3 regions of the Streptomyces lancefieldiae genome follow, and region 1 is predicted to be linked to each of the others. Evidence: predicted binding sites of a transcription regulator. Region 1 holds the regulator's gene; each other region holds the start of a gene.

Region 1 (7,101 bases):
CGCTGAGGAAGGCGATCCGGTCGCCGACCCAGAAGGGGTACTCGATGTTGCCGTCGAGGTCGCCGTGGAGCCGGGCGAACTCCCCGTCCCCTTCGGCGTCGATCCACAGCTTGCCCGCCGTACCGCCCCGGTAGCGCTTCCACCAGGCGGCCTCGCGGCCCATCGGCGCGGACAGCAGCACGGTGCGCGGACCGTACGCGACGTCGCCGACGGGCCCGTACGGCAGGGTGGCGGCCGGTCCGCCGTCGAGCGGGACGGCGCGGGCCCAGCTGCGGCGCAGGCTGGCCTGTCCGTAGGCGCTGAGGGCGAGGACCTGCCCTTCCGGGGTCCAGCCGCGCACCTGGGTCTTCGGACTGCCCCAGTGCGTGAGGCGTTTGGCGGGGCCGCCGTCGGCGGACGCGACGTGCACCTCGGGGGCGCCGTCGCGGGTGGAGGTCCAGGCGACGGTGGTGCCGTCGGGCGAGACGCGCGGGTGGTTCACCGGCACGTTGTCGGCGCTGACCCGCCAGGCCCGGCCGCCGTCGAGCGGGGCGAGCCACACGTCGTCCTCGGCGGTGAAGGCGACCAACTCGCCGTGCGGGTGCGGAAAGCGGAGGTAGGCAGGCGCTGCGGGCTGTGTCACCCCCTCAGCCTATGCAGGGGCGGTGTCCGCCGACAGAGGTTTGGATCACATACCGGCCACCGGGACGCGGGACGCTCGCCTTCCACCGGCCACCGGAACACGAACCCTCGCCTTCCACCGGCCACCGGGAGGCGGGGCTACTTGCCCTCCACCGGCCGGCAGTGGGGATCGTCCGGGCACCAGATGGTCCGGGTGACGGTCACGGTGGGCGCCGGCGCGTGCGGGGAGGGCCGGCTCGCGGGCGGGGCGCTCGCGGCGTCGCAGTTCCCCAGTCCCTTGACGTGGAACCACTGCTTGCCGTCCACCTCCGCGGTGAGATCGCCGCGCACGCAGGCGCCGTTGACGACCCGGGTCACCCGGCCGTCGACGGTGATGTCCTGTCCGCCGTCGGTCTTCCCCTCGCAGTCGACGGAGGCGACGGTGTTCCCGGTGGCCGAGGCGCTCCGGCCGGAGTCGCCGAAGGAGGCCGTGCAGGTGAGCCACCGCACGTCCGCGTCCCGCCGGTCGAGTTCGCGCGTCACGGTCTGGTCGGTCGTGTACGCCACGGACGCGGAGCTCAACCCGGCCGGATCACACGCGACGACACCGCCGACGGCGACGACCACGCCGCCCGTCACCAGCGCGGCGCGCCGCCCGCGTGCCCGGCTCACCCTGTGCGAAATCCGTCTCAATGCCCCCATGCACGGCAGAGTGCCACCGGTGGCAGCCTGGCGGTAGGGCGCATACGGCCACTCTCACCACCGTTGGCGAAGGGGCGACGACCGCGGGCCGCGCGGGCGACGGCAAGCCGCCCCGCGGTGCGGGCTCGACGCGCCGTCAGGACCAGCGGCCGGTGCGGGCCAGGAGGACGGCCGTCGCGGCCGTGCCCGCGGTGGAGGTGCGCAGGACGCTGCGCCCCAGGCGGTAGGGCTTGGCGCCGGCCTGCTCGAACAGCGCCAACTCCTCAGGGGAGACTCCGCCTTCGGGTCCGACGACCAGCACGATGTCGCCGGAGGCGGGGAGTTCGGTGGCGGCCAGCGGTTCGTCGCCGCTCTCGTGGAGTACGGCGGCGAAGTCGGCCTCGGCCAGAAGTGAGGCAACCTGCTTGCTCGTCGCCGCGTCCGCGACGACGGGGAAGCGGACCCGGCGGGACTGCTTGCCGGCCTCCCGGGCCGTCGCCCGCCACTTGCCCAGCGCCTTCAGACCCCGCTCGCCCTTCCACTGCGTGATGCAGCGGGACGCCGCCCACGGCACGACAGCGTCGACGCCGACCTCGGTCATCGTCTCGACGGCCAGCTCTCCGCGGTCGCCCTTGGGCAGGGCCTGGACGACGGTGATCCGGGGCTGCTCGGCGGGCTCCTCGTGGACGCTCTCCAGGCCGGTGACGACCAGGCGGTCCTTGCCCTCGGCGGCCTTGACCACTCCCTCGGCCCAGCGGCCGCGTCCGTCGGTGAGGACGACGTCCTCACCGGGCCGCAGCCGCTTCACGGAGACGGCGTGCCGCCCCTCGGCGCCGTCCAGGACGTACTCCCCCGCGGCCAGGTCCCCCGGCTGGAGGGAGTCGACCACGAACACCGGTGCCGTCATCGGCCCGTGCCTCCCGTCGCGTACTCCGACAACGCCGTCCCGGCGGCGGCGAGTTCGGCCGCCAGTACCTCGACCAGCTGCCCGGCGGGCAGGTCCCGGGCCATCCGGTGGCCCTGTCCCGCCCAGAGCGCCATGCCCTGCGCGTCGCCCGCCTTCGCCGCCGCCTTGCGCAGCGGTGCGGTGAGGTGGTGCACCTCCGGGTAGGCGGCGGGGGCGTACGGGCCGTGCTCGCGCAGGAAGCGGTTGACCAGCCCGCGGGCGGGGCGGCCGGAGAAGGCGCGGGTCAGCTCGGTGCGGACGAAGAGGGGGTTGGTCAGCGCGTCCTTGTGCAGGGCGTGCGCGCCGGACTCGGGGGTGGCGAGGAAGGCGGTGCCGAGCTGGGCCGCGCTCGCGCCGGCCGCGAGCACCGCGGCGATCTGGGAGCCGCGCATGATGCCGCCGGCGGCGACGATCGGCAGGCTCACCGCCTCCCGGACCTGGGCGACCAGCGACAGCAGTCCGGTGCCGGCGACGCCGCCGGTCTCCGGGTGGTCCCGGTGGGTGCCCTGGTGTCCGCCGGCCTCGGCGCCCTGCGCGATCACCGCGTCGGCGCCGGACCGCTCGACGGCCCGGGCCTCCTCCGCGGTGGTCGCCGCGGCCAGGGCGAAGGTGCCGACGCGGTGCAGGGAGTCGACGACCTCACGGCTCGGGACACCGAAGTGGAACGACACCACCGGCACCGGGTCGTCCAGCAGCACCGCGAGCTTGGCGTCGTATCCGTCGTCCCGGCCGCACTCGGGGTCGCCGAGCTCCGTCTCGTACCAGGCGGCCTCACCGGCCAGCTGGTGGGCGTACACGCCCACGGCGGAGGGGTCGGCCGTCTCCGGCTGCGGCATGAAGAGGTTGACGCCGAAGGGGCGGTTCGTCAGGCCCCGCAGCTGCTTGATCTCCTGGTACATCCCGTCCGCGGTCTTGTACCCGGCGGCCAGGAATCCCAGCCCTCCCGCCTCGCAGACGGCGGCGGCGAGCCCCGGCACGGAGACGCCGCCCGCCATGGGCGCCTGCACGATCGGGTGAGGGAAAAGATCGGTCAGTGCGGAGGACATGACCGCATGGTGTCACGTCCTCCGAACAAGTCCGAAACCGGGCTTCCGTCGGCATACGCCAGGAGCATCCCCATCGAGAAGCCCCTGGCACCGCCCCACGTCACCGCCCGTTGAACGCGTCCTTCAGCCGGGAGAACAGCCCCTGCTGCCCGGGCTGACCACACCACCCGGGGGCCAACCCCCGGACCCCCGGCAGACCACCCGACCACCGCGCACGACACACCGACGACACCCGCCGGGCAACCGCATCAACGCCCGTTGAACGCGTCCTTCAGCCGGGAGAACAGCCCCTGCTGCCCAGGCTGGAACTGCCCCTGGGGTCGTTCCTCGCCGCGCATCTTGGCGAGCTCCCGGAGCAGGCGTTCCTGCTCGGGGTCGAGCTTGGTCGGGGTGATCACCTCGACGTGGACGATGAGGTCGCCCCGGCCCCCGCCGCGCAGGTGGGTGACGCCGCGGCCGTGCAGCGGGACCGACTGGCCGGACTGGGTGCCCGGGCGGATGTCGATCTCCTCCATGCCGTCGAGCGTCTCCAGCGGCACCTTCGTGCCCAGGGCCGCCGCCGTCATCGGGATGGTGACCGTGCAGTGCAGGTCGTCGCCGCGGCGCTGGAAGGTCGAGTGGGGCAGTTCGTGGATCTCGACGTACAGGTCACCGGCGGGGCCGCCGCCGGGGCCGACCTCGCCCTCACCCGCGAGCTGGATCCGCGTGCCGTTGTCGACACCGGCCGGGATCTTCACGGTCAGCGTGCGCCGGGAGCGGACCCGGCCGTCGCCCGCGCACTCCGGGCACGGGGTCGGGACCACGGTGCCGAAGCCCTGGCACTGCGGGCAGGGGCGGGAGGTCATGACCTGCCCCAGGAAGGACCGCGTGACCTGCGACACCTCACCGCGACCGCGGCACATGTCACACGTCTGGGCACTCGTGCCCGGCGCCGCGCCCTCGCCGTTGCAGGTGTTGCAGACGACCGCCGTGTCGACCTGGATGTCCTTGGTCGTACCGAACGCGGCCTCGTCCAGCTCGACCTCGATGCGGATCATCGCGTCCTGGCCCCGGCGCGTGCGCGAGCGCGGCCCGCGCTGCGACGCCGTGCCGAAGAACGCGTCCATGATGTCCGAGAAGTTCCCGAAGCCGCCCGCGCCGAAGCCGCCCGCGCCACCGCCGCCGGCCTGCGAGAGCGGGTCACCACCGAGGTCGTAGACCTGCTTCTTCTGCGGGTCCGACAGCACCTCGTAGGCGGCGTTGATCTCCTTGAACCGCTCCTGGGTCTTCGGATCGGGGTTGACGTCCGGGTGCAGCTCGCGGGCGAGCCTCCGGAACGCCTTCTTGATCTCGTCCTGGGAAGCGTCGCGGCGCACGCCGAGTACGGCGTAGTAGTCCGTGGCCACCTACGACTCCGCCAGGATCTGTCCGACGTACCGTGCCACTGCGCGTACCGCTCCCATCGTTCCCGGGTAGTCCATGCGGGTCGGTCCGACCACGCCGAGCTTGGCAACCGCCTCGCCGCCCGAACCGTAGCCCACCGACACGACGGACGTTGAGTTGAGTCCTTCGTGGGCGTTCTCATGACCGATACGGACGGTCACGCCCGGATCCTTCGCCTCGCCGAGCAGCTTGAGGAGCACGACCTGCTCCTCCAGCGCCTCGAGAACCGGCCGGATCACCAGGGGGAAGTCGTGCCCGAAGCGGGTCAGATTGGCGGTGCCGCCGATCATCAGCCGCTCCTCGTTCTCCTCGACCAGCGTCTCCAGGAGAGTGGAGAGCACGGTGGAGACCGTACCGCGGTCCTCGGCCTCGAAGGCCTCCGGCAGGTCCTCGACCAGGCTCGGCACGTCCGAGAAACGACGGCCCGCGACCCGGCTGTTGAGCCGCGCACGCAGGTCCGCGAGGGACGACTCACCGAACGGCGCCGGGCAGTCGACCATCCGCTGCTCGACCCGCCCGGTGTCCGTGATCAGCACGAGCATCAGGCGCGCGGGCGCCAGGGAGAGCAACTCCACGTGCCGCACGGTCGAGCGGGTCAGCGACGGGTACTGCACGACGGCGACCTGCCGGGTGAGCTGCGCGAGCAGCCGCACCGTACGGGCCACCACGTCGTCGAGGTCGACGGCGCCCTCCAGGAAGCTCTGGATGGCACGCCGCTCGGGCGCGGTCATCGGCTTGACGCCGGCCAGCTTGTCGACGAAGAGCCGGTAGCCCTTGTCGGTCGGGATGCGCCCGGCGCTGGTGTGCGGCTGGGCGATGAACCCCTCGTCCTCCAGGGCCGCCATGTCATTGCGCACGGTGGCCGGCGAGACGCCGAGGTTGTGCCGCTCGGTGAGGGCCTTGGAGCCGACCGGCTCCTCGGTGCCGACGTAGTCCTGGACGATGGCGCGCAGCACCTTCAGCCTGCGTTCACTGAGCATCGCGCACCTCCAGAAGTCGTCCGCCCGGTGTTCTCCCTGGCACTCTGCGTGTGCGAGTGCCAGACTTCCCCGGCCCAGTGTACGGCCGTGGGGTACGCCCCCGGCAAGGCCGGGGCGCCGCCGTCGTGCCCGGGGCCCTCCCGGCGCTAGCGTCGCCGTTGTGACGGTGACTTGGGAAGACCTGGGGTGGGAGCGACTGGCGGCCGGGGTGGGGCGGTGCCGGCTGCCGGTGTGGGACTGCACAGCGGGGCTGGTCGTCGGCACGGAGGCCGCGCTGTTGGTCGACGCCGGGGCGAGCCTTCGCGAGGGCGGGTGGTTGCGGGTGCGGGCGCAGGAGCTCGCCGGTCACCGTGTGACGCATCTCGCGCTGACCCACCCGCACTTCGATCACGTTCTCGGCGCCGCGGCGTTCGCGGGCGCGGAGGTGTTCGGGTCGGTGGGCGTCGCCGCGGTACTGGGGAGGGGCGGGGAGGCGTTGCGGGCGGACGCGGTCGCCAACGGCCTGGACGTCCGGCTCGCGGCGGAGGCCGTGGACGCCCTCGTCACGGTCCGCCACGAGGTGCGCGGCGAGTGGACGCTCGACCTGGGCGGCGGTCGGCAGGTGCTGCTGGCCGACGTGGGCCCCGGGCACACCGGTCATGACCTCGCGGTGCTGGTGCCGGGCGACCCGGACATCGTGTTCTGCGGGGACCTGGTCGAGGAGTCCGGCGAACCGCAGGCGGGCCCCGACGCCGTACCGTCCCACTGGCCGGCCGCTCTCGACCGGCTGCTCGACCTGGGCGGCGAGGACGCGCTGTACGTCCCCGGGCACGGCGCGGTGGTGGACGCGGCGTTCGTGCGGGCCCAACGGGACGCGCTGGCCGCCCGGTTCGGCGTGTCGCGCTGATCACGGTGCGCGCGTTCCTCGTATCGTCAGGAGAATGCGCCAGTACTCCGCCGACCTGACCCCGCCGTGGAAGAAACCGCAGCCGGTACCCGAGGTCCCGGCCGACCCCGGTCTGGTGGTCGAGGAGCCCGGCACCGGGTTCTGCGGCGCGGTGATCGACTGCGAGGCGGGCACGGTGACCCTGGAGGACCGCTTCGGCAAACGCCGGGTGTTCCCGATGGAGCCGCGCGGCTTCCTGCTGGAGGGGCGCGTGGTGACGCTGGTGAGGCCCGCCTCGGGTCCCGCGCGCCCCACGCGGACGGCGTCCGGTTCGGTCGCCGTCCCCCGCGCACGCGCGCGCGTGGCCCGCGCCGGCCGCATCTACGTGGAGGGCCGGCACGACGCCGAGCTGGTCGAGAAGGTGTGGGGCGACGACCTGCGCGTCGAGGGCGTGGTCGTGGAGTACCTGGAGGGCGTGGACGACCTGCCGTCGATCGTTTCCGACTTCGCGCCGGGCCCGGACGCGCGGCTGGGGGTCCTGGTGGACCACCTCGTGCCGGG
Region 2 (7,101 bases), on a different contig from region 1:
CGCTGGTGACGGAGCTCGGCTGTCGCGAGCCCGCCGCGCTCGCCGAACAGCTGGTCACCCTCGCGGACGGGGCGGCCAGTCGAGCCATGGTGCTGGACGACGCCGAGTACGGCCGGCACGCGCGGACGGCGGCGGAGACCCTCCTCGCGCACGCCCTGCCGAGCACCACCTGACCGACGGGGCGGGCGCAAAGCCGGTGCCCCGGAAAACGAACGGTGCCCAGCCCCCTGCGGGGGCTGGGCACCGTTCAGCTGATGCGCTGCGCTCAGTGGGCGTGGCCGTGGCCGTGGCCCGCGGCGGCCGGCTCTTCCTCTTCCTTCTTCTCGACGACCAGGGTCTCGGTCGTGAGGAGGAGGGAGGCGATGGAGGCGGCGTTCTCCAGGGCGGAACGGGTGACCTTCACCGGGTCGATGACGCCGGCCTTGACCAGGTCGCCGTACTCGCCGGTGGCGGCGTTGTAGCCGTTGCCCTTCTCCAGCTCCGCCACCTTGGAGACGATGACGTAGCCCTCGAGGCCGGCGTTCTCGGCGATCCAGCGCAGCGGCTCGACGGCGGCCTTGCGGACGACCGCGACACCGGTGGCCTCGTCGCCGGTCTTGCCGAGGTTGCCCTCCAGGACCTTGACGGCGTGGACCAGGGCGGAGCCACCACCGGAGACGATGCCCTCCTCGACCGCGGCGCGGGTCGCGGAGATGGCGTCCTCCAGACGGTGCTTGCGCTCCTTCAGCTCCACCTCGGTGGCGGCGCCGACCTTGATCACGCACACGCCGCCGGCCAGCTTCGCGAGGCGCTCCTGGAGCTTCTCGCGGTCCCAGTCGGAGTCCGTGTTCTCGATCTCGGCCTTGATCTGCGCGATGCGGCCCTCGACCTCGTCACGCTTGCCGGCACCGTCGACGATCGTGGTGTCGTCCTTGGTGACGGTGATGCGGCGGGCGGTGCCGAGCACGTCCAGGCCGACCTGGTCGAGCTTGAGGCCGACCTCCTCGGAGATGACCGTGGCGCCGGTGAGGACGGCCATGTCCTGCAGCATCGCCTTGCGGCGGTCGCCGAAGCCCGGGGCCTTCACCGCGACGGCGTTGAAGGTGCCGCGGATCTTGTTGACGACGAGGGTGGAGAGGGCCTCGCCCTCGAGGTCCTCGGCGATGATCAGCAGCGGCTTGGAGGCACCCGCCTGGATGACCTTCTCCAGCAGCGGCAGCAGGTCCGCGATGGAGGAGATCTTGCCCTGGTTGATGAGGATGTACGGGTCCTCCAGGACGGCTTCCATGCGCTCCTGGTCCGTCACGAAGTACGGCGACAGGTAGCCCTTGTCGAAGGCCATGCCCTCGGTGAAGTCCAGCTCCAGACCGAAGGTGTTGGACTCCTCGACGGTGATGACACCGTCCTTGCCGACCTTGTCCATGGCCTCGGCGATCAGCTCGCCGACCTGCTGGTCCTGGGCGGACAGCGCGGCCACGGCGGCGATGTCGGACTTCTCGTCGATCGGGCGCGCGGTGGCGAGGAGGTCCTCGGACACGGCGGCGACGGCCGCGTCGATGCCCTTCTTCAGCAGCGCCGGGGAGGCACCGGCGGCGACGTTCTTCAGGCCCTCGCGGACCAGCGCCTGGGCCAGGACGGTGGCGGTGGTGGTGCCGTCACCAGCGATGTCGTTGGTCTTGGTCGCCACCTCCTTCACCAGCTGGGCGCCGAGGTTCTCGTACGGGTCCTCGATCTCGACCTCGCGGGCGATCGTGACACCGTCGTTGGTGATGGTCGGGGCGCCGAACTTCTTGTCGATGACGACGTTGCGGCCCTTGGGGCCGATCGTCACCTTCACCGTGTCGGCGAGCTTGTTGACGCCGCGCTCGAGGGCGCGACGGGCGTCCTCGTCGAACTTCAGGATCTTCGCCATGGGAGCGTGAGCCCTCTCGGAAATCTAGGGGAAAACTGACTGCGCCCCTCGCGCCCGGCTTCTTAGGTCGCGGGGGCCAGGGGCGCAGTTGCTGAGCTGTGTGCGTCGAGGTGAGTCGACTACTGCCCGACTTACTTCTCGATGATCGCGAGCACGTCGCGGGCCGAGAGGACGAGGTACTCCTCGCCGTTGTACTTCACCTCGGTGCCGCCGTACTTGCTGTAGAGCACGACGTCACCGACGGAGACGTCGAGCGGAAGACGGTTGCCGTCCTCGAAGCGGCCCGGGCCCACGGCCAGGACGACGCCCTCCTGGGGCTTCTCCTTGGCGGTGTCCGGAATGACCAGGCCCGAAGCCGTGGTCTGCTCGGCGTCGAGCGGCTGGACCACAATGCGGTCCTCGAGCGGCTTGATGGCAACCTTGGAGCTGGCGGTCGTCACGATCCGACCTCCCCCTTCGGAGATCTCACGGGGTTAACTGTCTGAGGTGGCGACCAGGTCGATCCGTCGTCGCGGGTGCCGGACCTGCCCGTCGCTGTGTTGGCACTCTCCAGTGGGGAGTGCCAGAGCCGAGACTATGACCGCGATTAGCACTCGGTCAAGCGGAGTGCCAATCCCGGCGGCGCGTCGGCGGAGTTTTCGGGTGGCCGCGCGTTCCGTGGTGCACCCGGCGTGGGTGTGGGCGGCGCTGGGGGCCGCCGCCCCCGGGCCCCCGCCTTCGGCCTGAACGGCCGCGTCCGCGAGCGCCGGACGGGCTGATGGACGCCGCCGGCATCAAGGGCTCAGAGGTAGTCCTCCAGGCGTCCCACCCTCAGCCCCTGCTCCTCGATCTCCTCCAGCAGACGTGCCGTGCGCGTGCTCAGACCGATGCCCGTCGGCCGGTCGGGGTCGACGGCCACGATGTCGCCGGGGTGCAGGCGGTGGTCGCCGCGGGTGTAGGTGAGTTCACCGTCGGCGTCGAGGGTCGCCCGCCACAGGACGAGCGCCGCGCTGCCGCAGTCGGCGGCGGCGCGCAACGTCGTGGTGTCGTACGTGCCGTGGGGCGGGCGGAAGAGGTGGGGGCGGACGCCGAAACGGGACGTGAGCTTGCCCTGCTGGCCGCAGATCTCGGCGCGCTGACCGGCGTAGGGCAGACCGCGCAGGGAGCGGTGGTCGAGGGTGTGGTTCTGCAGGCTCGCGCCGACCGAGCGCAGCCGGGCGAAGTGGCCGTACGCCGGCCCGGCGACGGTGTCGGTGAGGAACAGGGTGACCGGGATCCGCCGTTCGCGGACGAGGCCGGTGAAGCGGGGGTCGCGCTCGGCGCCGTCGTCGTAGGTGAGGAAGACGACCCGGTCGGTGGTGCGGACGTGGTCCACGACGGGCGGCAGGCCCTGCCCCTGGCCGCTGCCCTGGACGGGTTCCTGGGCCGCGGGGTGGTGGGCGGGGCCGGCGAGCTGGGCGCACCCGGCGAGCAGTACGGCGAGCGGTACGGCGGCCAGGGCGGCCCCGGCCGGCCGGAACCGCCCCCGCCTCACAGGTAGTCCTCCAGCCGGGCCACCGCGTACCCCTCGGCGGTGACCCTGTCCAGGAACCGGCGGACCATGTCGGTCATCGCGCCTCCCCACTCGTCGCGCCCCCGGAAGTGGGTGAGGACGATGTCCCCCGGGTGCAGCTCCTGGTCCCACTCGCGGTACTCCCAGTGGTCGACGTAGACCTCCTCGCTCCAGATCGGCGCGTACTCGATGCCGCAGGCCTTCGCGGCGCGCAGGGTGTCCCGGTTGTAGTTGCCGAAGGGCGGGCGGAAGAGGGTGGGGCGCGTGCCGTAGTGCTCCTCGATCACGTCCTGCATGCCGCAGATCTCCCGCTCCTGCTCCTCGTAGGAGAGGCCGGGGAGGTAGGGGTGGCTCAGCGTGTGGTTGTTGAGGGTGATCCCGCGCGCCTGCATGTTCGTGAAGTAGCCGTAGTCGTCCTTGATCTCCTGGTCGGTGAGGAAGACCGTGTACGGGATCCTCAGCTCGCTCATCATGCGCAGGAACGCCGGGTCCTTCTCGGCGCCGTCGTCGATGGTGAGGAAGACGATCCTCTTCTCGGTCGGGACGGTGGTGAAGACCGGCGGGAGGTCCTCCTGGCCTTCCACCTCGAAGCCCTCGCGCGCGGTGATCTCCGGCTTCGTCGCGGGGGGCGGCGGTGCCGCCAGGGGGACCTCCTTCAGCCGCCAGCGCCTGGCGGCGGCGGCCCGGGCGGCGTGTGCCGCGCGCAGCTCGGACGCGTAGGAGTCGAGCGCGCGGGCCGGTGGTGCCTCCAGGGGCTGCGGGCCGGGGGCGCCCCGCGCGCCGGAGGCGTCCGGTGCACAGCCGGAGGCGAGGGCGGCGGCGGCGAGGACGGCGAGGACGCCGCGCGCCAGGGGGCGGGAGGTCACCCGAAACGACCTGATTGATCGATTTCCGTGACGGAACGACCGACTTTTGTCATTTTGTAGTACTACTCGCATGGTGCCGGATCCTCGCAGTCCCCGGCCGCCGGATCCCGTGCGACACCCGCCGGAGGCGCACCATCCACCGACTGGCCCACAATGACCGCGTGAACGACCTCGACGCCCTCCTCGCCCTGCTCACCGCCGAAGGCCGCGCCCTCCTCGACGAGGTGCGCGAAACCGATCCCGCGCGGGAGCTGGCCGTCGCCACCCGGCTGCGCCGCACCCATCCCGCCGAGCTGGTGTCGGCGGCGCTCGGGCAGGCGCGGCTGCGGCAGCGGGCGGCGGTGAAGTTCGGGGCGCGGGACGCCGGGCGGATGTTCTTCACGCCCAACGGGGTCGAGCAGTCGACGCGGGCGAGCGTGGCCGCGTACCGGGCCGAGCGGCTGACGGCCCTCGGCGTGACCTCCGTCGCCGACCTGTGCTGCGGGATCGGCGGCGACGCGATCGCGCTGGCGCGCGCCGGGATCCGGGTGCTGGCCGTGGACCGGGACCCGGCGACCGCCGCGGCGGCCCGTGCCAACGCCGACGCGCTGGGGCTCGGTGAGCTGATCGAGGTGCGCGAGGCGGACGTCACGGAGGTGGACACGGGCGGGTACGACGCCGTGTTCGTCGACCCCGCGCGGCGCGGCGGGCGGGGGAGGATCTTCGACCCCGAGGCCTACTCGCCGCCGCTCTCCTGGGCCGTCGAGGCCGCCCGTACGGCGCCCCGCGCCGCCGCGTTGAAGGTGGCCCCCGGCATTCCGCACGAGGCGGTGCCCGACGACGCCGAGGCCGAGTGGATCTCCGACGGCGGGGACGTGAAGGAGGCGGTGCTGTGGTTCGGCACCGCGCCGGGGGCGGTGCGGGCCACGTTGCTGCCGGGCCCCCGCACCCTGCTCGGCACCGGCCTGCCCGACCCGGAGGTCCGCACGCCCGGCCGGTACCTGTACGAGCCGGACGGTGCCGTCATCCGTGCCCATCTGGTCGCCGAGGTCGCCGAACAGGTCGGCGGCGGGCTGCTCGACGCGACCATCGCGTACGTCACCGCCGACGAGCTGCTGCCGACGCCGTACGCCACGGCGTACGAGATCACCGACCGCATGCCCTTCAACGTGAAGCGGCTGAAGGCGCTGCTGCGCGAGCGCGGCGTCGGCACGCTCACCGTGAAGAAGCGGGGCTCGGCGGTCGAACCGGAGGAGCTGCGGCGCAAGGTCAAGCCCCAGGGTCCGAACGCGGCGACGGTCTTCCTGACCCGGGTCGCGGGGGCACCGACGATGCTGATCGGCCACCCGGCACGCTAGCCGAACCGCCCCGGTGGGACGCCGCCGCCCGCACCGGCCGCCGCGGGCACGCACCCGACGCACTCGGTCCGCGCGCGGACCGCGGCACGTGCCCCGCGTCCAGGGACGGCACTGCCCCCTGACCGGCCCCGGCAGAACCCGCCTCCCCGCGCGCACGACGCGGCACCCGGCGCGCTGGTCCGACCGTCCCGGTGGAACGGCGACGACCGCACCGGCCGCCCGCCGACGGGCCCTGGAACCGCACGCCTGCGACCTGCCAGGCCGGATGCGGGGCGCCTCGGCTCCGGGTGACTCAACCGCACTCCCTCGCCCGGCGTGTCAGCAGCTCGCGCTCGCGTGCGTTGCGCACCAGCGACGCCGCGCGCTCGAACTCCGTCCGCGCCTGGGCCGTACGGCCCAGGCGCAGCAGCAGGTCGCCGCGGACGCTGGGGAGCAGGTGGTAGTCGCGCAGGGCGGGTTCGGCGGCGAGGGCGTCGACGAGGGCGAGTGCCGGGGCCGGGCCCTCGGCCATCGACACGGCGACCGCGCGGTTGAGTTCGACGACCGGGGACGGGGCGCGGGCCGCGAGCAGCCCGTAGAGCGTGGCGATGCGCGGCCAGTCGGTCTCCTCGTACCTGTGGGCGACCGCGTGGCAGGCGGCGATCGCGGCCTGGAGGGTGTAGGGGCCCGGGGGCCCGGTGCCGGAGGCGGTGGCCCGGTCGAGTGCGGTGATGCCGCGGGCGATGAGCATGCGGTTCCAGCGGCGGCGGTTCTGGTCCTTCAGGAGGACCGGCGCACCGTCGGGGCCGGTGCGGGCGGCGGTGCGGGCGGCCTGGAACTCCAGCAGCGCCGCCAGCCCGTGGACCTCGGGCTCCTTCGGCATCAGGGCGGCGAGCACGCGGGCCAGGCGCAGGGCGTCCTCGCACAGCCCGGGGCGGAGCCAGTCGTCGCCGGCGGTGGCCGCGTAACCCTCGTTGAAGATCAGGTAGATCACCTCCAGGACCGAGCCGAGGCGGGCCGCGCGGTCCGGGCCGTACGGCACCTCGAAGGTGACGTTCTTCGTGGCCAGCGTGCGTTTGGCGCGCACGATGCGCTGCGCGACCGTCGGTTCCGGGACGAGGAAGGCGCGGGCGATCTCGGTCGTGGTCAGACCGCCGAGCAGACGCAGGGTCAGGGCGATGCGGGCCTCGGCGGACAGCACCGGGTGGCAGGCGGTGAACACCAGCCGCAGCAGGTCGTCGTCGATGTCGTCCGGGTCGGCGGGCTCCACGGGCGGTGCGGCGGCGGACAGGTCCCGGCCGATCTCCGCCAGCTTGCGGGCGTAGTTCTCCCGGCGCCGGATCAGGTCGACGGCGCGGCGCCGGGCGGTGGCCATGAGCCAGGCGCCCGGGTTGTCGGGCACACCGTCCCGCGGCCACTGCTCCAGGGCCGCCACGAGGGCGTCCTGCGCGAGTTCCTCGGCGATGCCGACGTCCCGGACGAGTCGGGCGACACCGG
Region 3 (7,101 bases), on a different contig from region 1:
CGGCGCCCTCTACGGCCGCACGCTCTCGTGGTTGGTGCGGCGCAGCCGGGCGCGCATCACCTCCTCCGGCGGCGCGTCCGCCACCGACGCCCTCGGGCAGTCCCACTCCCGGCCACCGCCGACCGGCCGCAACCGCACGCTGCCGCCGGCGTGCCCCATGACCTCCCCCACGCGCCCGTCCCTCACGTCCACGGCGTGCGTCCCGATCGCCGGCCGCTCACCCCGCACCACCGACGCCAGCCGCTCGGCGACCCGGACGTTGCAACGCCCCAGCTCGACCAGGGCGAACGGCTCCTCGCTGGCGCCGGTCACCGGATCGACGCACAGGGACGGCAGCACGACACCGGCGTCCACCAGGGCCTGACGCAGGGACTCGACGACTTCTTCGGTCGACCGCACCCTTCCTCACCTCCACGCTGAGTTTCCGATTCGCTACACAGCGTGTCTGCCCCGCCTCTAACCTGGCCATACAAGGCGCACCAACAACCGCTGCTGTACGACCCGGAGTTTCGTTGCCATGCCTGGACCGAAAGACCTCGACCCGTCGTCGTCCCCCCGCGCCTTGCTGGGCGCCGAGTTGCGCCACGCCCGCGAGAAGGCCGGACTGAGCCAGGAAGAGCTGGGCGGACGGTTGTTCGTCAGCGGCTCGTTCATCGGACAGCTCGAGTCGGGTACGCGCAGGATGCAGCCGGAGTACGCGCGGCTGCTGGACGAGGCGCTGGGGACGGAGGACTTCTTCCAACGGAACTGCGTGGCCTCGGCGAAGTCGAAGTATCCCGAGCATTTCGCCGAGGCGGCGGAGGCGGAGGCCGTCGCTACGACGATCAGGCATTACCTGCCTCTCCTCATCCCCGGCCTCTTGCAGACCCCGGCCTACGCCGAGGCCCTGTTCCGCACCTATCGGCCCGTGGCATCCGACTCCGAGATCGAACAGTTGGTTGCCACCCGCATGGAGCGGGCCCGTCTACTGGACGGTCCAACACCCCCGCTGTTGTGGGTGGTGCTTGACGAGGCCGCGCTCCGTCGACCAGTAGGTGGAGCAGCAGCCATGGCTGCAACCCTCCGCCACGTGGCGGACTTGGCGGGCCGCCGCCGGATCATCGCGCAGGTACTGCCGTTCAGCGCCGGAACCCATGCTGCGATGGGCGGCTCCCTGAAGCTCATGGAGTTCGCCGACGCTGCCCCGCTCTGCTTCGTCGAGGGGCTGGACATGGGAAACCTGCTGGACGATCCGGCCACGGTCGCCCGTCACACACTGACGTTCAGCCTCCTCCAGGCCACTGCTCTCTCACCACCTGACTCCCTGGATCTGATCCTGTCGGTGGCACAGACTTACGAGCATGACGAGCATCCCTGAGGCCGATCTCAGTACCGCCGCTTGGCACAAGTCCAGCTACAGCGCAGGCGACGGCGGCGACTGCCTCGAAGTCGCCGCCGGGAACCCGACCACCGTCCCCGTCCGCGACTCCAAGAACCCCCACGGCCCGAAACTCCTCTTCCGGGCCGACTCCTGGGCGGTCTTCGTCAACGGCCTCAAGGCCTCCTCGACTTCCACGTGACCGCCGGGGCCGCCAGGCCGTAGACGAGGAGGAGGCCGCCGACCAGATAGTCGTCCGACGCCTCTTCCTCCTGGGCCTTCTTCTGCTGGTCGTACGTCCGGGTGCCCGCCGACCGGCCGTCGGCGAAGTCGTAGAGGTCGCACGTCTCGCCCGGCTTCATCACACCGGACCTCTCGGCGTCGCCGTACTCCTTGATGATGCCGTCGCAGCGCGGCGTGCCGTCCGCGGTCGCCGCCCTGACGACGATGACCGCGCCGACGACCGCGGGCACGAGGAGGAAGAGGGCCAGGGCGAGGCCTCGACGCGTCACGCCCCGGGCCTCAGCAAGGGCAGCGCCGCGAACTCGTGGCCCTCCCACAACCGCCGCGACGCCTCTTCCGGGTACGGCGCGACGACCGGCTCGGCGTCCAGGACCTGCACCAGGCGCCGTTCCGTGTCGTACGCGGGCCAGCCGGGGTCGCCCGTGCGCGCGAAGGACGTCCACGCGGCCCGGAACCGGGAGGACAGGGCCAGCGCCTGCGGGGACGGCTCCGCACCGGCGAAGAGGAGGGCGCCGAGGTCGGCCTGGTAGGTGCCGAAGAGGAGGGGGAGGTCCAGGGCGTGGCAGGCGCCGAGGGCGCCGCCGTTGCCCGGGGCCGGCCAGGTCAGCTCGTAGGCGTGGGACCGGCCGCCGCCCGCGAGGTGGGCCTCGGCCAGGTGCAGGGACGGCATGGCGAACAGCCAGTCGGTCTGGACGCGTTCGTACAGCTCACCGGGGGACGCCCCGGGGAAGGCGGCACGGTAGGCCCGCTCGCCGTCCGGGCCGGGCCCGAAGAGGCGCAGGGCCGACGTGGCACGCTCGTCCGTGATCTGGCCCAACTGGCCGGCCATGGCAACGAAGAGGCGGAACTCGTCGCGGTTGTGGCCGACGACCAGGTCCACGTCGCGGGACGCGCCGGACGCGAGCGCCTGCCAGGGCGTGACCGGCAGGATCTCGCCGTCCACGACCGGCGCGTACGGGGTGACCGTCGGCGCGGCCCGGCCCCAGCGGTCGACGTACCGGGGCATCTTCGCGGACAGGGTCTGGCCCGCCTTGACGAGCTGGTCCGGGGCCACGTCCGACAGGTCGGCGACGGTCGGGCGCAGGCCGGCCTCGGCGGCGAGGGCGGTGCCGATGTCCCGGGCGAGTTCGTCCGAGAAGAACGTGCCCGGCACGCTCTGGGCGATGGCCCGCCGGAACAGCCCGGCCGCGCGGTCCATGGCCAGCAGGGAGGCGATCGAGCCGGCGCCCGCCGACTCGCCGAAGACGGTGACCTGGTCCGGGTCGCCGCCGAACGCCGCGATGTTGTCCCGCACCCACTCCAGCGCGGCCACCTGGTCGAGCAGGCCCCGGTTGGCGGGGGCGCCCTCGATGCGGGCGAAACCCTCCATGCCGACGCGGTAGTTGAAGGTGACGACGACGAGGTCGCCGTCCTCGGCGATGCGACGGGCGTCGTAGCCGGGGCTGCCCGCGTGGCCGAGCTTGTAGGCACCGCCGTAGATCCACACCATCACGGGGCGGCGGGCGGCCGGGTCGGGCGCGGGGGTCCAGACGTTGGCCGTCAGCCAGTCGTCGCCCACGGGGGCGTCGAGTACGCCGGTGGTGCCCGCGATGCCCAGGTCCTGCGGGGGCGGCGGGCCGAAGGCGTGGGCCTCGCGCACGCCGTCCCAGGCGCGGACGGGACGCGGGGCGGCGAACCGGGCCGGGCCCACCGGCGGTTCGGCGAACGGGATGCCGCGGAAGACGGTCAGACCGTCCTCGGTCCGTCCGCGTACCGCACCGGCAACGGTGCGCACCACGGGTTCGGTCGTGCTCATCGATCACTCCTCGCTGGTTGCCGCTGGACGTACACCAGTTGGTGATCTGTGGACCCTACGCCGTGGTGCGCACCGCGCTCGGCCGAGGGTCCGCGGCGACGCCTCGCCGTACGGGGCGAGCGCGTCGAATCGGCCGGCGAGGACCATGGGAAACGCCCGAGGGCGGCACCCCCTGCCGGACCAGCCGGAACAGGAAGTGCCGCCCTCGGAACGAAAGGACAGTGATCAACCAGGGGTCGATCAGAAGTCCATGTCACCGCCCGGCATGCCGCCCGGAGCACCGGCCGCGGCGGCCTTCTCCGGCTTGTCGGCGATGACGGCCTCGGTGGTGAGGAACAGCGCGGCGATGGAGGCGGCGTTCTGCAGGGCAGAGCGGGTCACCTTCGCCGGGTCGATGATGCCCTCGGCGATCATGTCGACGTACTCGCCGGTCGCGGCGTTCAGACCGTGGCCGACCTGGAGGTTGCGGACCTTCTCCACGACGACGCCGCCCTCGAGACCACCGTTGACGGCGATCTGCTTCAGCGGGGCCTCCAGGGCGAGCTTCACGGCGTTGGCGCCGGTCGCCTCGTCACCCGTGAGCTCCAGCTTCTCGAAGACCTGGGAGGCCTGGAGCAGGGCCACGCCACCACCGGCGACGATGCCCTCCTCGACGGCCGCCTTCGCGTTGCGAACGGCGTCCTCGATGCGGTGCTTGCGCTCCTTGAGCTCGACCTCGGTGGCGGCACCGGCCTTGATGACGGCCACGCCGCCGGCCAGCTTCGCCAGACGCTCCTGGAGCTTCTCGCGGTCGTAGTCCGAGTCGCTGTTCTCGATCTCGGCGCGGATCTGGTTGACGCGGCCCTGGACCTGGTCGGCCGAGCCGGCGCCGTCCACGATCGTGGTCTCGTCCTTGGTGATGACGACCTTGCGCGCCTTGCCCAGCAGGTCGAGCGTGGCGTTCTCCAGCTTGAGGCCGACCTCCTCGGAGATGACCTCGCCGCCCGTGAGGATGGCGATGTCGCCGAGCATGGCCTTGCGGCGGTCGCCGAAGCCCGGGGCCTTGACGGCGACGGACTTGAAGGTGCCGCGGATCTTGTTGACGACCAGGGTCGACAGGGCCTCGCCCTCGACGTCCTCGGCGATGATCAGCAGCGGCTTGCCCGACTGCATGACCTTCTCCAGGAGCGGCAGCAGGTCCTTGACGTTGCCGATCTTGGAGTTGGCGATCAGGATGTACGGGTCGTCGAGCGACGCCTCCATACGCTCCATGTCGGTGGCGAAGTACGCCGAGATGTAGCCCTTGTCGAAGCGCATACCCTCGGTGAGCTCCAGCTCCAGACCGAAGGTCTGGGACTCCTCGACGGTGATGACGCCTTCCTTGCCGACCTTGTCCATGGCCTCGGCGATGAGCTCGCCGATCTGGGTGTCGGCGGCGGAGATGGAGGCCGTGGAGGCGATCTGCTCCTTGGTCTCGACATCCTTGGCCTGCTCGAGCAGGGCGGCGGAGACGGCCTCGACGGCCTTCTCGATGCCGCGCTTGAGGGCCATCGGGTTGGCGCCGGCCGCGACGTTGCGCAGGCCTTCCTTGACCAGGGCCTGGGCCAGGACGGTCGCGGTGGTCGTACCGTCACCGGCGACGTCGTCCGTCTTCTTGGCGACTTCCTTGACCAGCTCGGCGCCGATCTTCTCGTACGGGTCCTCGAGCTCGATCTCCTTGGCGATGGAGACACCATCGTTGGTGATCGTGGGGGCGCCCCACTTCTTCTCGAGGACGACGTTGCGGCCCTTGGGGCCGAGCGTCACCTTGACGGCGTCCGCGAGCTGGTTCATGCCGCGCTCGAGGCCGCGCCGCGCCTCCTCGTCGAACGCGATGATCTTGGCCATGTGAAGTGGTCCCTCCAGGACTGGGGGTGATTCCTTCGGACCGCGCCCGCGCCCGCGACGGACGGCTCGCCTGCCTCGTGGTTCCTTCCCCACCCGGCCTGCGGGCCTCACCGACCCGGTCCTTCGTTGTCACTCTCACCTTCAGAGTGCTAACGCCAATGATTAGCACTCGCCCCGTCCGAGTGCAAGGTGCGCCCGCGAAGCGGGCTCGTTGAGGGGTGGTGGTCGGGTGACGGGTGGGCACAAGGTGCGCCCGCGAAGCGGGCTCGTTGAGGGGCGGTGGTCGGGTGACGGGTGGGCGCAAGCGCCTCCCGGGGATCAGCGGGGGCGCTCAGCCACCCGCGAACGCCGGGGGTGCCGGGTCCGGGCAGGCCGAAGGGCCCGTACCCCGGGAGGTACGGGCCCTTCGGAGAAGACCGCTCGCCTGCTGTCGGCCGCGCGTCTCAGGCGCTGAGGCGAACCATGTCGGCCTGCGGGCCCTTCTGACCCTGCGAGATCTCGAACTCGACCCGCTGGCCTTCTTCGAGGGTGCGGTAGCCGTCCATCTGAATCGCGCTGTAGTGGACGAAAACATCCGCACCACCGTCGACCGCGATGAAGCCGTACCCCTTCTCCGCGTTGAACCACTTGACGGTGCCCTGAGCCATGCCTAACTCCCCTATTACTGGCCCTTGCACAGATCCGCACTTCGCGGACCCGGGTCAGACCTCACCCCCCACGACTGGGGGCGTGCGCCGGAACGCGTCGACCGCGGCTGAATGTATCTGTCCAACTGCCCTCTGCAACAGGTCAATCGGACGAGAAATCTGGACGCACCCGGTCGGGAATATGGCGAGAATTCGCCTGAATTCGTGTCAAGTCGGGGTACACAAAGGGAACAAAAGCCGCGAAATACGCCCACACTTTGGCTACAACTGTTCGGACGGGCGGCAGGAATTCAGGGCTCCCGATCACGCGGTCAGGGGCGCGTTCCCCAACTCTACCGCGCTCAATCACATGGAATTGCCCTCTCCGCTTCTCTTACGGAGAGGGCAATGCGCGCCACGAGGCGTATCAGCCGCCGGCGACCGCCGGGATGATGGAGACGCCCGCGCCGTCCGGGGTCGCGGTCTGAAGGCCCTGCTCGAAGCGGACGTCGTCGTCGTTGACGTAGACGTTGACGAACCGGCGCAGCTTGCCCTGGTCGTCCAGGACGCGGGCGGCGATGCCGGTGTGGTTCTTCTCCAGGTCGGAGATGACCTCCCCGAGGGTCGCGCCCTCGGCGGCGACCTCGGCCCTGCCGCCGGTGTAGGTGCGCAGGATGGTCGGGATGCGGACGGTCACGCTCATGCGAGGCCAGCCTCTCGGAAGGAGTCCAGGTTCGGGCGGATGGTGGCGGTGAGGCCGGTGCCGGCCACCGCGTCGAGGGTCTTGAGGCCGTCCCCGGTGTTGAGGACGACCGTGGTGAGCGAGGGGTCCAGCACGCCGTTCTCGATCAGCTTCCTCGTGACGCCGACCGTCACCCCGCCCGCCGTCTCGGCGAAGATGCCCTCGGTGCGCGCGAGCAGCTTGATGGCGTCGACGACCTGCTCGTCCGTCACGTCCTCCACGGCACCGCCGGTGCGGCGCGCGATGTCGAGGACGTACGGGCCGTCGGCCGGGTTGCCGATCGCGAGGGACTTGGCGATGGTGTTCGGCTTCTGGGGGCGTACGACGTCGTGGCCCGCCTTGTAGGCGGTGGACACCGGCGAGCAGCCCTCGGCCTGGGCGCCGAAGATCTTGTACGGCTTGTCCTCGACCAGGCCCAGCCCGATCAGCTCCTGCAGCCCCTTGTCGATCTTCGTGAGCTGCGAGCCGGAGG

What was found. The regulator HrcA, encoded in region 1, represses chaperone genes, less so after heat shock. The targets are predictions, from matches to a motif close to TTNGCACTCNGNNNNNCNGAGTGCNAA.
Region 2: the regulator HrcA is predicted to act here: its motif matches at 2,478-2,504, upstream of groES (co-chaperone GroES).
Region 3: the regulator HrcA is predicted to act here: its motif matches at 5,424-5,450, upstream of groL (chaperonin GroEL).

The regions. Positions count from the first base shown of each region.
Region 1 covers NZ_JAVRFH010000019.1:57,301-64,401, reverse strand. Annotated here, with positions in the region: gene RM812_RS19895 (S41 family peptidase) at 1-622, opposite strand, end outside; gene RM812_RS19890 (hypothetical protein) at 760-1,302, opposite strand; gene RM812_RS19885 (16S rRNA (uracil(1498)-N(3))-methyltransferase) at 1,439-2,188, opposite strand; gene RM812_RS19880 (nitronate monooxygenase) at 2,185-3,273, opposite strand; gene dnaJ (molecular chaperone DnaJ) at 3,522-4,658, opposite strand; gene hrcA (heat-inducible transcriptional repressor HrcA) at 4,659-5,675, opposite strand; gene RM812_RS19865 (MBL fold metallo-hydrolase) at 5,836-6,561, shown strand; gene RM812_RS19860 (DUF3097 domain-containing protein) at 6,596-7,101, shown strand, end outside.
Region 2 covers NZ_JAVRFH010000006.1:107,382-114,482, reverse strand. Annotated here, with positions in the region: gene RM812_RS08200 (TetR/AcrR family transcriptional regulator) at 1-173, shown strand, start outside; gene groL (chaperonin GroEL) at 266-1,891, opposite strand; gene groES (co-chaperone GroES) at 2,023-2,331, opposite strand; gene RM812_RS08185 (polysaccharide deacetylase family protein) at 2,673-3,404, opposite strand; gene RM812_RS08180 (polysaccharide deacetylase family protein) at 3,401-4,360, opposite strand; gene RM812_RS08175 (class I SAM-dependent methyltransferase) at 4,450-5,625, shown strand; gene RM812_RS08170 (RNA polymerase sigma factor) at 5,918-7,101, opposite strand, start outside.
Region 3 covers NZ_JAVRFH010000032.1:55,840-62,940, forward strand. Annotated here, with positions in the region: gene RM812_RS26840 (hypothetical protein) at 10-399, opposite strand; gene RM812_RS26845 (helix-turn-helix domain-containing protein) at 518-1,357, shown strand; gene RM812_RS26850 (DUF397 domain-containing protein) at 1,341-1,559, shown strand; gene RM812_RS26855 (hypothetical protein) at 1,534-1,869, opposite strand; gene RM812_RS26860 (carboxylesterase/lipase family protein) at 1,866-3,395, opposite strand; gene groL (chaperonin GroEL) at 3,636-5,261, opposite strand; gene RM812_RS26870 (cold-shock protein) at 5,705-5,908, opposite strand; gene RM812_RS26875 (MoaD/ThiS family protein) at 6,315-6,590, opposite strand; gene thrC (threonine synthase) at 6,587-7,101, opposite strand, start outside.